DNA from 3 places in the Paenarthrobacter nicotinovorans genome. Region 2 is predicted to be linked to each of the others. Evidence: predicted binding sites of a transcription regulator. Region 2 holds the regulator's gene; each other region holds the start of a gene.
What was found. The regulator HrcA, encoded in region 2, represses chaperone genes, less so after heat shock. The targets are predictions, from matches to a motif close to TTNGCACTCGNNNNNNNCGAGTGCNAA.

Region 1: the regulator HrcA is predicted to act here: its motif matches at 2,105-2,131, upstream of JMY29_RS05620 (Hsp20/alpha crystallin family protein).
Region 3: the regulator HrcA is predicted to act here: its motif matches at 1,518-1,544, upstream of groES (co-chaperone GroES).

What each region holds. Positions count from the first base shown of each region.
Region 1 is NZ_CP089293.1:1,166,222-1,170,548, reverse strand. Features, by position in the region: gene JMY29_RS05630 (hypothetical protein) at 598-975, opposite strand; gene JMY29_RS05625 (J domain-containing protein) at 972-1,370, opposite strand; gene JMY29_RS05620 (Hsp20/alpha crystallin family protein) at 1,598-2,020, opposite strand; gene JMY29_RS05615 (MerR family transcriptional regulator) at 2,162-2,605, shown strand; gene JMY29_RS05610 (glycosyltransferase family 4 protein) at 2,768-3,937, shown strand; gene JMY29_RS05605 (UDP-glucose dehydrogenase family protein) at 3,934-4,327, shown strand, end outside.
Region 2 is NZ_CP089293.1:2,278,357-2,282,683, forward strand. Features, by position in the region: gene JMY29_RS10615 (16S rRNA (uracil(1498)-N(3))-methyltransferase) at 1-341, opposite strand, end outside; gene dnaJ (molecular chaperone DnaJ) at 344-1,471, opposite strand; gene hrcA (heat-inducible transcriptional repressor HrcA) at 1,522-2,529, opposite strand; gene JMY29_RS10630 (DUF3097 domain-containing protein) at 2,762-3,613, shown strand; gene JMY29_RS10635 (DUF4870 domain-containing protein) at 3,743-4,156, shown strand; gene hemW (radical SAM family heme chaperone HemW) at 4,247-4,327, opposite strand, start outside.
Region 3 is NZ_CP089293.1:2,976,864-2,981,190, reverse strand. Features, by position in the region: gene JMY29_RS13835 (class I SAM-dependent methyltransferase) at 1-1,064, opposite strand, end outside; gene JMY29_RS13830 (hypothetical protein) at 1,132-1,494, shown strand; gene groES (co-chaperone GroES) at 1,686-1,982, shown strand; gene groL (chaperonin GroEL) at 2,067-3,680, shown strand; gene JMY29_RS13815 (acyltransferase family protein) at 3,934-4,327, shown strand, end outside.

The sequences.
Region 1 (4,327 bases), 1.1 Mb from region 2:
TCGCCGAGGGGTTGGCTCTCGGCACTTTGGGGGCGTGCCTTTCGCCGAGGGGTTGGCTCTCGACACTTTGGGGGCGCACCTTTCGCCGAGGGGTTGGCTCTCAGCACTTTGGGGGCGCACCTTTCGGTCGAAACCTCGCCCCTCGCGCCAACCACGACGGCGGTCCGCCGGGTTGGGGCGGCCACACCTCCTGCCCTGCGCCACATTTGTGGTTCCACGCCACCCAACCTGCCCTGCGCCACATTTGTGGTTCCGCGCCACCCAAACTGCCCTGCGCCACATTTGTGGTTCCACGCCACCCAAACTGCCCTGCGCCACATTTGTGGTTCCACGCCACCCAAACTGCCCTGCGCCACATTTGTGGTTCCACGCCACCCAACCTGCCCTGCGCCACATTTGTGGTTCCGCGCCACCCAAATTTGGGTGTCGTCAATGCGTATCCATGGCGGCCATCGGTTTGCGGGTCATAAACGCTCGACGCCGGCCGAGGCGTCGGCACTCACCTCGCCGAGGGGTTGGCTCTCGGCACTTTGCAAGCACACCTTTGGGTCGAGACCTCACCCCTCGCGGCAACCCACAAGACGCTCGAACGCTCACTCACAACTGCGGGCCGTAGATGAACTCCTTGGCATGATTGACGGCCTTCTTGAAGGCGTCGTTGCGAAGTGTCACCTGCTCCTGGTTGGCGCCTCCTTTTGGTTCCACGAACGTGGTGGGTCCGGGGCGCAGCATCCAGATGTCACCTGCCGGCGGCAAATAGAACACCCCGAAGGAGCGATGCTCTGGATCGTCGGTCCAGATGGGGACGACGGCGACCGCGGCACCGGTGTCCGGGTTGATCCACTGCGCCCGGGGAAGGGGTTGTTCGTGGACTTCCGGGTCCAGGAACGGCGCTGTCCCCCTGCCCCAGCGTTGTTCGAACCGCTCGTAGAACGCGGGGATGATGTGGCCGTCATACGGACGCCAAGCACTCATGGATTACTCCTTGGTGTTCTCAGGTTTCTGGACGAAGGTTCCCAACGGGTGGGCCCAAAGGTGAGCGGTGACTGCTCGCCGCTCGTCCCAGGCCGTGCTTCGCGCCTGTGCACCCGGACCTTCACGGGTGTTCCGCCGGCACCAACAATGGATCCACTCCGCCGCGCCCGATCGTATGCCGCCCGCTTTCCTGGGTCCGACAACACGACGTACGCCTGCATGATGGCGTGCAGTTCCTGGAGGTCGGCCGCGGAGGTGGTGTCGCCGTCGTCGACCTTTTGGCGGGTGTCCGGGTGGTGGGTTCGCAGCAGTGCGCGGTAGGCGCGGGTGATTTCACGCGCCGTCGCGTCCAGCGGCACGTGGAGGGTGGCGTAGTAGTCGGGTTGCGTACTCACTGCGGGTTCCGGTTCATGCTGCGGATCAGGCGATGGCCCCCGGCCTGGGCCGGGGGCCATCAATCGGGAGACGACGGGCGGGGGTCGCTTTCATGTGCGCTAAGAAACGCTGTGACGTGGCACGAAGCCTGCGCCCGACTTTTCCGATGCGGCCGCCTCCGTCGTTCCCGGTCGCTGCCCTGCCGGTCGGCCACCCCCGGGTGAGCCTTCCGGCAGGACGGACTGGATTATGCGTTGATCTCCTGCCTCTGCCCATTGGATGTGATTTCAATGCGCCGTGGCTTGGCCTTCTCGGCGACGGGGATGCGGAGTGTGAGTACCCCGGCGTCGTAGCTGGCCTGGACGCCATCGGTGTCCAAAGTGTCACCCAGGATGAGTTGCCGGCTGAAGACACCCTGCGGGCGCTCGGCGGCAATCATCTCCGTGTTCTCGCCCGCGGGCGACTTCCGTTCTGCCTTTACCGTCAGGACGTTCCGTTCGACATCCAACTCCACCGAATCAGGGCTTACGCCAGGCAGATCGAAGGCAACAACGAATTGTCCGTCCTCCTGCCATGCATCCATCGGCATTCCGGCCGGGCGTGCTGTTGTGCCAAAAACCTGTTGGGCGAGCCTGTCGAATTCGCGGAACGGGTCAGTGCGCATCAGCATTGGGTTCTCACTCCTTTGGTTTTGATGCTGATTCTGTTGTAGGTTCCAGCCTGTTCGATCTGTGTTGGCTGGTATAGATTTTTTATAGCACTGGTGAGAGAGTGGTGCAAGTAGCTTTTTGGAGGATTTTCGGAGGTTCTAATGGCGGTTTCGGATCGCGCGAATGCTGCCCAGGAGCACGACGGCGGCCTGCCCACCCCAGCGTCCGACGGCGGCACTGATGGTGGCCGGGACACGCAAGGGGTCTATGCGATCTCAGTTGCCGCGGAACTGGTGGGAACCGGGCAGCAGAACATCCGGCAGTACGAGCGCAAGGGTCTGCTCACCCCCGAGAGGACCGACGGCGGCACGCGCCGCTACAGCGAAAACGACCTGACCACGCTGCGCCGGATCGGGGTGCTCCTGGATGAAGGGTTGAACCTGGCCGGTGTGAAGCGGGTACTGGAGCTCGAGGAGGAGAACCGCGGGCTGAGCGAGGACAACCGTGGGCTGAGTGAGCACAACGAGGAACTCCGCGCGGACAACCGGGGGCTGCGGAAGGATTTGAAGAGGGCACAGGGTGGGCGACCAACCGAACATCAGTAAGTCGCTTCCGGCTTTCCTACTCCCAGTGCGAGTGTTTTCTTCAAGATTCCCCCTGCTTGCTGCGAGTCGGAGACCAGCCCAACCCACCTGTTAACCCACTCTTCCCGCACAGGCCACCCCCGCGCACCCAGTAAGCCACCCGCCGCGACCACCGTGGGAGGCGTGAGGATCGCAATCGTCGCCGAATCATTCCTGCCACTGATGAATGGGGTTACCCACTCGATACTGCGGGTGCTGGAGCATCTGCAGGAGCGCGGGGATGAGGTGATGGTGATCGCGCCGTCGACCTCGGACACTGATGTTTCGAGCGTCGAGAAGGGCGCGTATGTGCACCGGCTTCCCTCCGTGCCGCTGGCCGGTTACACGAATGTGCGGGTGGCGTTGGGTGGTGTGAATCGGGTCAAGCGAATCCTTGCCGATTTCGCGCCGGACGTCGTTCACCTCGCCTCCCCTTTCGTCCTCGGCTGGCGCGCCGTGCAGGCCGCCCACCAACTCGGCATCCCTACGGTCGCGATCTACCAAACCGAAGTTCCCAGCTACGCGGGCCGCTATGGCGTGCCGTTCCTGGAGAACTGGGCCTGGAACCGCGTGGACAACATCCACCTCCTGGCCACCCGGACCCTGGTGCCGTCCACTTTCGCGCTGAACCAGTTGCGCGGACGCGGCATCCTTCGCGTGGACATGTGGCGGCGCGGTGTGGATACCGCGCGCTTCAATCCCGCGAAACGTTCGCCGGCGTGGCGCAGCAAAGTAGCGCCTAACGGTCAGCGCATCATCGGCTACGTCGGCCGGCTCGCCGTCGAGAAGCAGGTGGAGGATCTCGCCGTGCTGGCGGATGTGCCGAACACCAAGCTGGTCATCGTCGGCGATGGCCCGCAGCGCGAAGCTCTCCAAGCCGCGCTTCCCAACGCCCATTTCGCCGGTTTCCTCGGCGGCGAAGCCCTGGCGGAGGCCGTCGCCGGTTTCGACCTCTTCGTCCACCCCGGAGAGTTCGAGACGTTCTGCCAAACCATCCAGGAAGCCATGGCGTCGGGCGTTCCGGTGGTGACCACGGGGCGCGGCGGCCCCTTGGACCTGGTGGAAAACTCCCGCACCGGCTGGCTGTACGAGCCCGGAAACCTCACCCAGCTCCGCGCCTACGTCCAGGACCTGATGGGCGACGACGCCAAGCGCCGCGCGTTCGCAACGGCAGCTGCCGCTTCGGTCCAGGGCCGGACGTGGCCGGTGCTCAGCGCCGAGCTGGTCCGTCATTACAACGAAGTCATCTCCGGCGTGCCCAGCGAAACAACCGGCCCCTCGGAACTCACCTCAAGCAAAGGACCCTCTTCATGAAGATCTCCGTGATCGGCTGCGGCTACCTCGGGGCAGTCCACGCTGCAACTCTGGCGTCCATGGGCCACACCGTGGTGGGCATCGACGTTGATGCCGCCAAAGTGGAGCAGCTCAACAAGGCGCTGGCCCCGTTCCATGAACCGGGCCTCGATGAGCTCCTGAAGGATGGCCGCACCACAGGCCGGCTCGTGTTCACCACGGATTTCGCGGCTGCAGCGGACGCGCAGGTGCACTTTCTCTGCGTGGGTACCCCGCAGTCCAAGACCTCTGACACCGCGGACCTCTCGTACCTGATGGGCGCCACGAAGAGCCTCCTGCCGCACTTGGCGAAGGGCGCCGCCGTCGTCGGTAAATCCACGGTGCCGGTAGGCACGGTGGAAACGCTTCGCG
Region 2 (4,327 bases):
TGCCAGGGAATCACGGCATCAATGCCCAGTTCCGTTGCCGTCTCGATTGCGAGCTCGTCGCGATCACCCTTGGCCAACGCCTGAACCAGTACCAATCGAACGTCCGGCTGGGCTTCGAAGACGATGTCGGTGGCGGTCACCGTCAGGGCACCGGGCGCCGCTTCGGCGACCACTCCAGTGAGACGGGCACCTGCGCCGTCGGCGATGTCAACGGACTCACCGACGGCCAAGCGCTTCACCGTCACTGCGTGGCGGGCCTCCGGACCCTCCAGGACAAAATCAGTACCGGGCGCTACGTGGCTGAGGCTGCCGGCCGGTGTAAAGAAAACGGGGTTGCTCACCGCTACAGGTTACCGAGCTTGTCCCGGAGCTTTGCGAACATGCCACCACTGGCCACCAGTTTTCCTTCGGTGAACTGCTCGCCGCGGAGCTTGGCAAGCTGCTGGAGGAGTTCTTCCTGTGCATGGTCCAGTTTGGTAGGTGTTTCCACATGCAGGTGAACCTTCAGATCGCCGCGGCCGTAGCCCCGCAGGTGCGTTACGCCGAGGCCACGAAGGGTGATGACCTCTCCGGACTGCGTGCCTGCCTTCACTTCGATGTCCTGTGCGCCGTCGAACGTCTCAAGCTGCACGTCGGTCCCCAAGGCAGCAGCCGTCATGGGCACGCTGAGGGTGGCGTGGAGGTCGTCGCCTTCGCGTACGAACGTGGAATCGTTGTTGACGCGGATCTCCACGTACAGATCACCGGCCGGACCACCTGCAGGTCCTGCTTCGCCCTGGCCGGACAGCTGGATTCGCGTACCGGTAGCGACGCCGGCGGGAACCTTGATGGTGAGCGAACGGCGGCTCCTGATGCGTCCCTGGCCGTTGCATTCGTTGCAGGGATCCTTGATGACGGTGCCGAAGCCTTCACAGGAACCACAGGGGGCGGTGGTCATGACCTGCCCCAGAATGGAGCGGACGGCGCGCTGAACCTGGCCGCTGCCACCACAAATGTCGCAGCGTTCAGGGTGGGTGCCCGGGCGGCAGCAGCTGCCGTCGCAGGTGGGGCAGACCACGGCTGTGTCCACTTCAAGCTTCTTGTTGACGCCGAACACGGCATCCTTGAGGTCGATCCGAACGCTGATAAGGGCGTCCTGGCCACGTCGTACACGGGAGGCGGGCCCTCCGTGTCCACCGCCGCCGCCAAAGAAAGTGTCGAAGATGTCCTGGAAGGCGAAGCCCTGGCCGGCGTAGCCGCCGCCGAAGCCGTTATCAGTGCCGTTCTCGTTGCCCGTGGCATCGTAGACGCGGCGCTTCTGGGGATCTGACAACACTTCGTAAGCGTGCGTCACGGCCTTGAACTGCTCCGCGACATCTTCACCCGGGTTTACGTCCGGGTGGAGTTTCCGCGCCAACTTGCGGTACGCCTTTTTGATCTCTTCCCCGGTGGCTTCCGGCGAGACTCCCAAAACGTCATAGTGGCTGCTCAAAGTCGGTATCTCTTCCTGGTTGTACTGCGGATGTTTTCCCGGGCCGGTGTTCAGCCGCCGAGAATGCGGGAAAGGTAACGGGCCACGGCACGAACTGCTGCCATGGTGGTGGGATAGTCCATGCGGGTCGGTCCAAGGATTCCCACCTTGGCGCCGGAACCGTAGCCGGTGGCCACTACAGAGGCCTCGGCCAGGCCGTCGTACGGATTCTCCCGGCCAATGCTGACTGTCACGCCCCGGGGATCGTCTCCCATGTCCGACAACAACCGGAGCATGACAACTTGTTCCTCAAGGGCCTCAAGCACGGGACCGATGCTTAGCGGGAAGTCAACGTTGGAACGTGCGAGGTTGGCCGTACCGGCCATCAGAATGCGTTCCTCACGGCTGGTGTCGCTCAGGGATTCCAAGCCAGTGGCCAGCCTTTGGGCGAGGGCACGAAGATCCGGCGGGCAAAGGGCCACCACCGACGGTAACACCTGCGGCAGGAGTGCCAGCTGGGTGCCGGCGATGCTGCCAAGGAATCGTGACCGCAACAACATCAAAGCCTCGTTCCCCACGTCCGAACCGGCGTCGATGACTTTTTGCACGACGCTCCCGGTGTCCGCAATGAGGACCACCAGCACCTGTTTGGGGGCCAGCAGAACGAACTCCGCGTGGCGGACCAATGCGCGGTGCGAGTGGGGATACTGCACGACGGCGACCTGGTTGGTCAGCTGGGAAAGGAGCCGTACTGTGCGCTCAAGAATGTCATCGACGTCGTCGGGTCCTTCAAGCAGCGAGTGAATTGCCCGACGCTCGGCGGCGGACAACGGCTTGACCTGGGAGATGCGGTCAACGAACAGGCGATAGCCCTTGTCAGTGGGGATTCGGCCGGCGCTGGTATGCGGGGCGGCAATAAGACCTTCTTCTTCCAGGACAGCCATGTCATTGCGGATGGTGGCACTGGAAACACCCAGGTGATGACGCTCAACGAGGGCTTTCGATCCCACCGGCTCCCGGGAATGCACGTAATCCTCAACGATGGCACGCAGCACTTCCAATTTGCGTGGCTCACTCATTGCTACACCTCCTGACGACTGCCATGGTCCATGGGACCGGTCCCCGCGGGACCTCCAATGGATCACCGCACACTTAGCACTCAACATGCCCAAGTGCTAACAAGTCTAGTATGAGCCACCACGTTGTTAGCATTGAAACCGTCCGAGGACTGCATCCAGGGCGGCGTCCCGATACCGGCTGACGGCAACCCGCCCCTGTCCCCTTTCACATCACCACAGAGGTAGGAATTCCTTGGCTTTCGACAATTGGGGCCCGCAGGACCTGACCGCTCCAGCCAAACGCCAGCTCCCTGAGGTGCCGGTGCAACGCGGCATGGTCCTCGAAGACGTCCAGTCAGGATGGGTGGGCGAAGTCACCCGGGTGGAAAAGACCGGTGGCATGCACATCGTGTCGCTCGAGGACAGGCGCGGTAAAACGAAGTCGTTCCAACTCGGGTACGGATTCCTTCTCGAAGGACAAGCGATCAGGTTGATGCCTCCGGCCCCTCGCCGGCCCGCTTCAGCGGTTCAGGCGAATCGCACGGCCTCGGGTTCGGTAAAGGTCCAGGGGCAACGGGCGCAGGTCGCGAAGGCCAGCCGCATCTGGGTGGAGGGCAAGCACGACGCTGAACTCGTGGAGAAAGTCTGGGGTGACGACCTCCGTGTTGAAGGAATTGTGGTGGAACCGCTCCACGGCGTGGACGACCTCAAGTCCGCCATTGCCGACTTCCGACCCGGTCCCGGCCGCCGCCTTGGCATCCTGGTGGACCACCTCGTGGCGGGCTCAAAGGAGTCCCGGATCGCAGCCGAGGCCATGACTGTCCCCGGCGCTGCAGGCAACGTCCTGATCGTGGGCCACCCTTATGTGGACGTGTGGCAGGCCATCCGGCCGAAGGTCCTGGGCATCGAGCAATGGCCCGCCGTTGCCCGCGGCACTGATTGGAAGACCGGGATTCTCACGGCCTTCGGTTGGCCCCACGAAACAGCGGAGGACATCGGGCTGGGCTGGCAGCGCCTGCTGGGCGCAGTGCACAGCTATGCGGACCTTGAGGCATCGTTGTTGGGGCGTGTGGAAGAAGTCATCGACTTCCTCACCGTCCCGTAGTCCACGGTCCGGATCATCAGGATCCGGCATGCTTCCGGGGCGTTGGTCCCGGGAAGGACGCGCGGCCCGGTATTCTTGGACAGCAACACAGCAGCATCTTTAAAGCATTTAAGGCAAAGGGAAGACACCGTGGCAGATAACGCTCCTGAAGAACCGGGCAGCGCCGCAGGCCGGCCCCAGTACCATGGCGCCCCTGCCAACGCACTCCCGTTGACAGCCAGCGAGGACAGGCAGTGGGCCACTTTGGCCCACTTCGGCGGCATCCTTGGATGCTTGCCGGCTCTCCTGATCTACCTGATTTTCCGCGACCGCGGGCCGTTCACAGCGCAGGAATCCAAGGAGGCACTGAATTTCACGTTGCCTCCCACCATTGCCGCCGTCTTGGCCAACATCCTTGTCCTGCTGCCGGTGGTGGGAAACATTTTTGCCGTCATTGCCACGGGTATCTGGGTGGCACTGACGTGCTTCTCTGTTTCAGCGGGCATCCGGGTCAACCACGGCCAGCCCCACCGCTACCGTTTCAACCTGCGCTGGATCAAGTAGGACCCCCGATCCGCCCGATGAATCCGGGGGGTCCGGGGGGTCCGGGGGGTCCGGGGGGTACGGTACCGGGCTGTCAGTCCCAGGCGAAGGTCAGTCCGGCAGGATCCTGCGGACTACGGCATCTGCGAGCAACCTGCCCTTAAGGGTAAGAACCAGTCGTCCCTTGAATGC
Region 3 (4,327 bases), 700 kb from region 2:
ACGGTGATGCCGTTCGACTTCACCCAGGCCTTGAGGGCCTTGACGTTGTACGGCATGACGTCCAGCACCTTGTAGGCCCGGGCAAACGGAGTGTCGTGGAGTTCCGGGGCGCAGATATACGCGATGTGCTCGTCCACCAGGTGCCCGCCCAGCCGCTCGGCGACGTCGGCCACCATGCCTGCGCGGATCACCGCACCGTCGGGTTCGTAGAGAAAGCCTTCAACAGGCCCGACGGCGGCTTCCGGGCCACCGCCGAAGTCCTCGCCGCTGGTGATTTCGGCGGCGCCCTGGCTGCCAAGGAGCAATGCGGCGCGGCGGACGCCCGGGCGGGCTACTGAGTTGAACCACAGGGTGGCCTCGGTGACATCGCCGCCAACGGAGACCCATTGGGCCTCGCAGCCCGAAGGCACCGAGTCGTGGGGGATGCCCGGGCCCATCTTTACCCCTACCGCACGCCCTGTGGCCGCCACGCTCTCCACGAAGGACAACGGGGGCGAGAACGCCTCCGGGTCCCAGATTCTTTTGGTTCCCGACGTGGACGTGGTGCGTCGGGCAGGGTCCATCCACACGCCGTCGATGCCCTCGAGGTCCATTGATTCCGCGTCCGAGTGCACCACCGTTGCATGCTGGAAAGGCATGAGGTTGATCATGGCGCAGGCAGCGGTGGTTTCGTCCATCTCCACAGCGGTGACAGCAATGTCCATGGAAGCCATCGCCATGGAATCGGCGCCGAGGCCGCAGCCGAGATCGGCCACATGGGTGATGCCGGCCTGGGCAAAACGATCGGCGTGGCGGGCGGCGACGTTCAGCCGGGTTGCCTGCTCCAGGCCCGCCTGGGTGAACAGCATCTGCCGGGCGAATTCGCCGAACTTCGCCTCGGCGCGGGTCCGCAGGCGTGATTGGGTCAGGACGGCGGCCACGAGTTCCGGGGAGTGGCCGGCCTTGCGGAGGCTGGCATTGACGCTGAAGGCATCAGCCTCACGGTAGGGTCCCAGCGAGGCAAGAAGCTCCCAACCTTCAGTGGTCAATAAAGGTGCGATCTGTTCCTGCGGTGCATGAGGCATGGGAACAAGCCTAACGTCGCGCGTCATGGCTGCGTGACTGGGGAATCAGCCGGATAGGGTTGTTTTCATGGAAGACAACGCAGCACCACAGCCCTCCCGCCTCACCACGTATGCCCGTCCCGCCCTGATCGCGGGCGCTGTCATCGCGGTGGTCTGCATAGGCTTGCTGATCGTTATTTTCGCGCTGGATTCCTTCAACGCAGCGGCCTACTCCGTCAGTGGCAAGAGCGTGAACGATGCGACGGATGAGGCACGCGACATCCGCGACCTCTACGCCGGTGCGCGACTCGGCGGGATCATCGCGCTGGTGGTTTCCGGCGTCGTGGCGGTTGCTTCGGCGGTGGTGCTCTACCTGAACCGCGGCAGCGCTTCCTTGGATGAGGACGACGACGGCGAAGACTACGACCTTGATGACCTCAGGGACCAGTGACAACGTTCACCGATGACGAAATGCTGGCACTCACCTTGACCGAGTGCTAACGCCTTACATAGAGTCTAGTTAGCACTCTCCCCTTGAGGGTGCTAATCACGCCAGGCGTCCACCGGCACCGCGACGACGGTTGTACGCCACGGCACCCTAGTTCTTAGTCCATGAATCAGCTCATGAAAAGGAGAGTCCGAGTGTCGGTCTCGATTAAGCCTCTTGAGGATCGTATTGTTGTTCGCCCGCTCGAAGCAGAGCAGACCACGGCTTCCGGCCTGGTTATTCCGGACTCCGCGCAGGAGAAGCCGCAGGAAGGCGAAGTTGTTGCAATCGGCCCCGGCCGCTTCGATGACAACGGCAACCGCGTACCGGTTGACGTAGCTGTTGGCGACGTCGTCATCTACTCCAAGTACGGTGGAACCGAAGTCAAGACCGGCGGCAGCGAGTACCTCGTTCTGTCCGCCCGCGACGTCCTTGCGATCGTCGTAAAGTAACTTCCTGGAGCCCCGCACCGCCGTCGCGTTGGAATCATTCCGAGCGTCAGCGGTGCGGGTTTTCTGTCTCGAAAGGACACAACCATGGCAAAGCAGCTTGCTTTTAACGATGCTGCCCGCCGGTCTCTTGAGGCCGGTATCGACAAGCTCGCCAACACTGTCAAGGTGACGCTGGGCCCGCGCGGCCGCAACGTCGTCCTGGACAAGAAGTGGGGCGCCCCCACGATCACCAACGATGGTGTCACCATCGCCCGTGAAGTTGAGCTTGACGACCCCTACGAGAACCTTGGCGCCCAGCTTGCCAAGGAAGTAGCCACCAAGACCAATGACGTTGCCGGTGACGGCACCACTACGGCAACCGTGCTGGCCCAGGCCCTGGTCAAGGAAGGCCTGCGCAACGTTGCTGCCGGCGCAGCTCCCGGCGAGATCAAGCGCGGCATCGAAGTTGCAGTGGAAGCCGTCGCTGCACGCCTCCTGGAGAATGCCCGCGAAGTCGAAGGCACCCAGGTAGCCAACGTCGCAGCCATCTCCGCGCAGAGCGATGAAGTCGGCGAGCTCCTCGCCGAGGCCTTCGGCAAGGTAGGCAAGGATGGTGTCATCACCATCGAAGAGTCCTCCACCACGCAGACCGAGCTGGTCCTGACCGAGGGCATGCAGTTCGACAAGGGCTACCTCTCCCCGTACTTCGTCACCGACGCAGAACGCCAGGAAGCTGTCCTCGAAGACGCCCTCATCCTGATCAACCAGGGCAAGATCTCCTCGCTGCAGGACTTCCTGCCGCTGCTCGAGAAGGCCCTGCAGGCCAACAAGCCCCTCTTCATCATCGCTGAGGACATCGAAGGCGAAGCCCTTTCCACCCTGATCGTCAACCGTATCCGCGGCACGCTCAACGTCGTTGCCGTCAAGGCTCCGGGCTTCGGCGATCGCCGCAAGGCCATGCTCCAGGACATCGCTACGTTGACCGGTGCGCAGGTAGTTTCCCCGGACCTGGGCCTGACGCTGGACTCCGTTGGCCTCGAGGTACTCGGTACCGCCCGCCGCATCACGGTCACCAAGGACAACACCACCATCGTTGACGGTGCCGGTTCGGCCCAGGACGTTGCCGACCGCGTTGCACAGCTCCGCGCTGAGCTGACCCGGACGGATTCCGACTGGGACAAGGAAAAGCTGCAGGAACGCCTGGCCAAGCTCGCTGGCGGCATCGGCGTCATCAAGGTTGGCGCAGCCACCGAGGTTGAGCTGAAGGAAAAGAAGCACCGCATTGAGGACGCCGTTTCCTCGACGCGTGCAGCCCTCGAAGAAGGCATCGTTTCCGGTGGCGGTTCCGCCCTGATCCACGCCCTGAAGGCCCTGGACGAGTCCCAGGCAGTCAAGGACCTCGAAGGTGACGCTGCGGCCGCTGTAGGCATCGTTCGCCGCGCACTGGTCCAGCCGCTGCGCTGGATCGCGCAGAACGCCGGCTTCGACGGTTTCGTGGTCACCGCCAAGGTTTCCGAACTCGAAGCCAACCACGGCTTCAACGCCAAGTCCGGCGAGTACGAGGACCTGATCGCCGCCGGCGTGATCGACCCCGTCAAGGTCACCCGCTCTGCACTCCGCAACGCCGCTTCCATCGCTGCCTTGGTTCTCACCACCGAGACCCTGGTTGCCGAGAAGCCCGCTGAGGAAGAAGACGCACACGCAGGCCACCAGCACTAAGCGCCTGTCCCGCGGAAACCCCGGTCGCACCTAGTTGTGACCGGGGTTTCTGCTGTTAAGATCCTGTGCGATGCATCACAACTTCCGGGCCGGCGTATCGCTGTGGCCGCAGGGACCCGAATGACGCATCGGCACAGGTCACACACAGGAAGAGCTGCAAGAATGGATGGCTGAACCGGGCCCGGGGGAGGTGCGGAAGGCGGTCAGCAGCATCCTCGAACTGGGGGCGGGTGGGCTGAACCGCGTATTATGGATGCTTTGTGCCAGCCGCTTTAAGGAACTGCCTAACGTGACTACCCCAGCGATTACAGCCCCTGCCCACCGCGGTAGGCGGGCTTCCGGTCCCGTTGGAAAGTCCAAGTTCCGCCCTGAAATCCAAGGTCTCAGGTCACTGGCCGTCCTCATGGTGGTGAGCTATCACATCTGGATCGGCCGGGTTTCCGGAGGGGTGGATGTCTTCCTCCTCATCTCCGCGTTCCTCATGACCCTGCAGTTCACGGGCCGTTATAAACAGGGCCGCCCCATGGACCTCCTGCGGCACTGGCTGCACCTGTTCAGGCGGCTGCTGCCCGCCGTCGTGGTTGTCCTTCTGGGAACGCTGACAGCCACCTTCGTCCTCCTGCCACCTACCCGGTGGGCTGAAATTG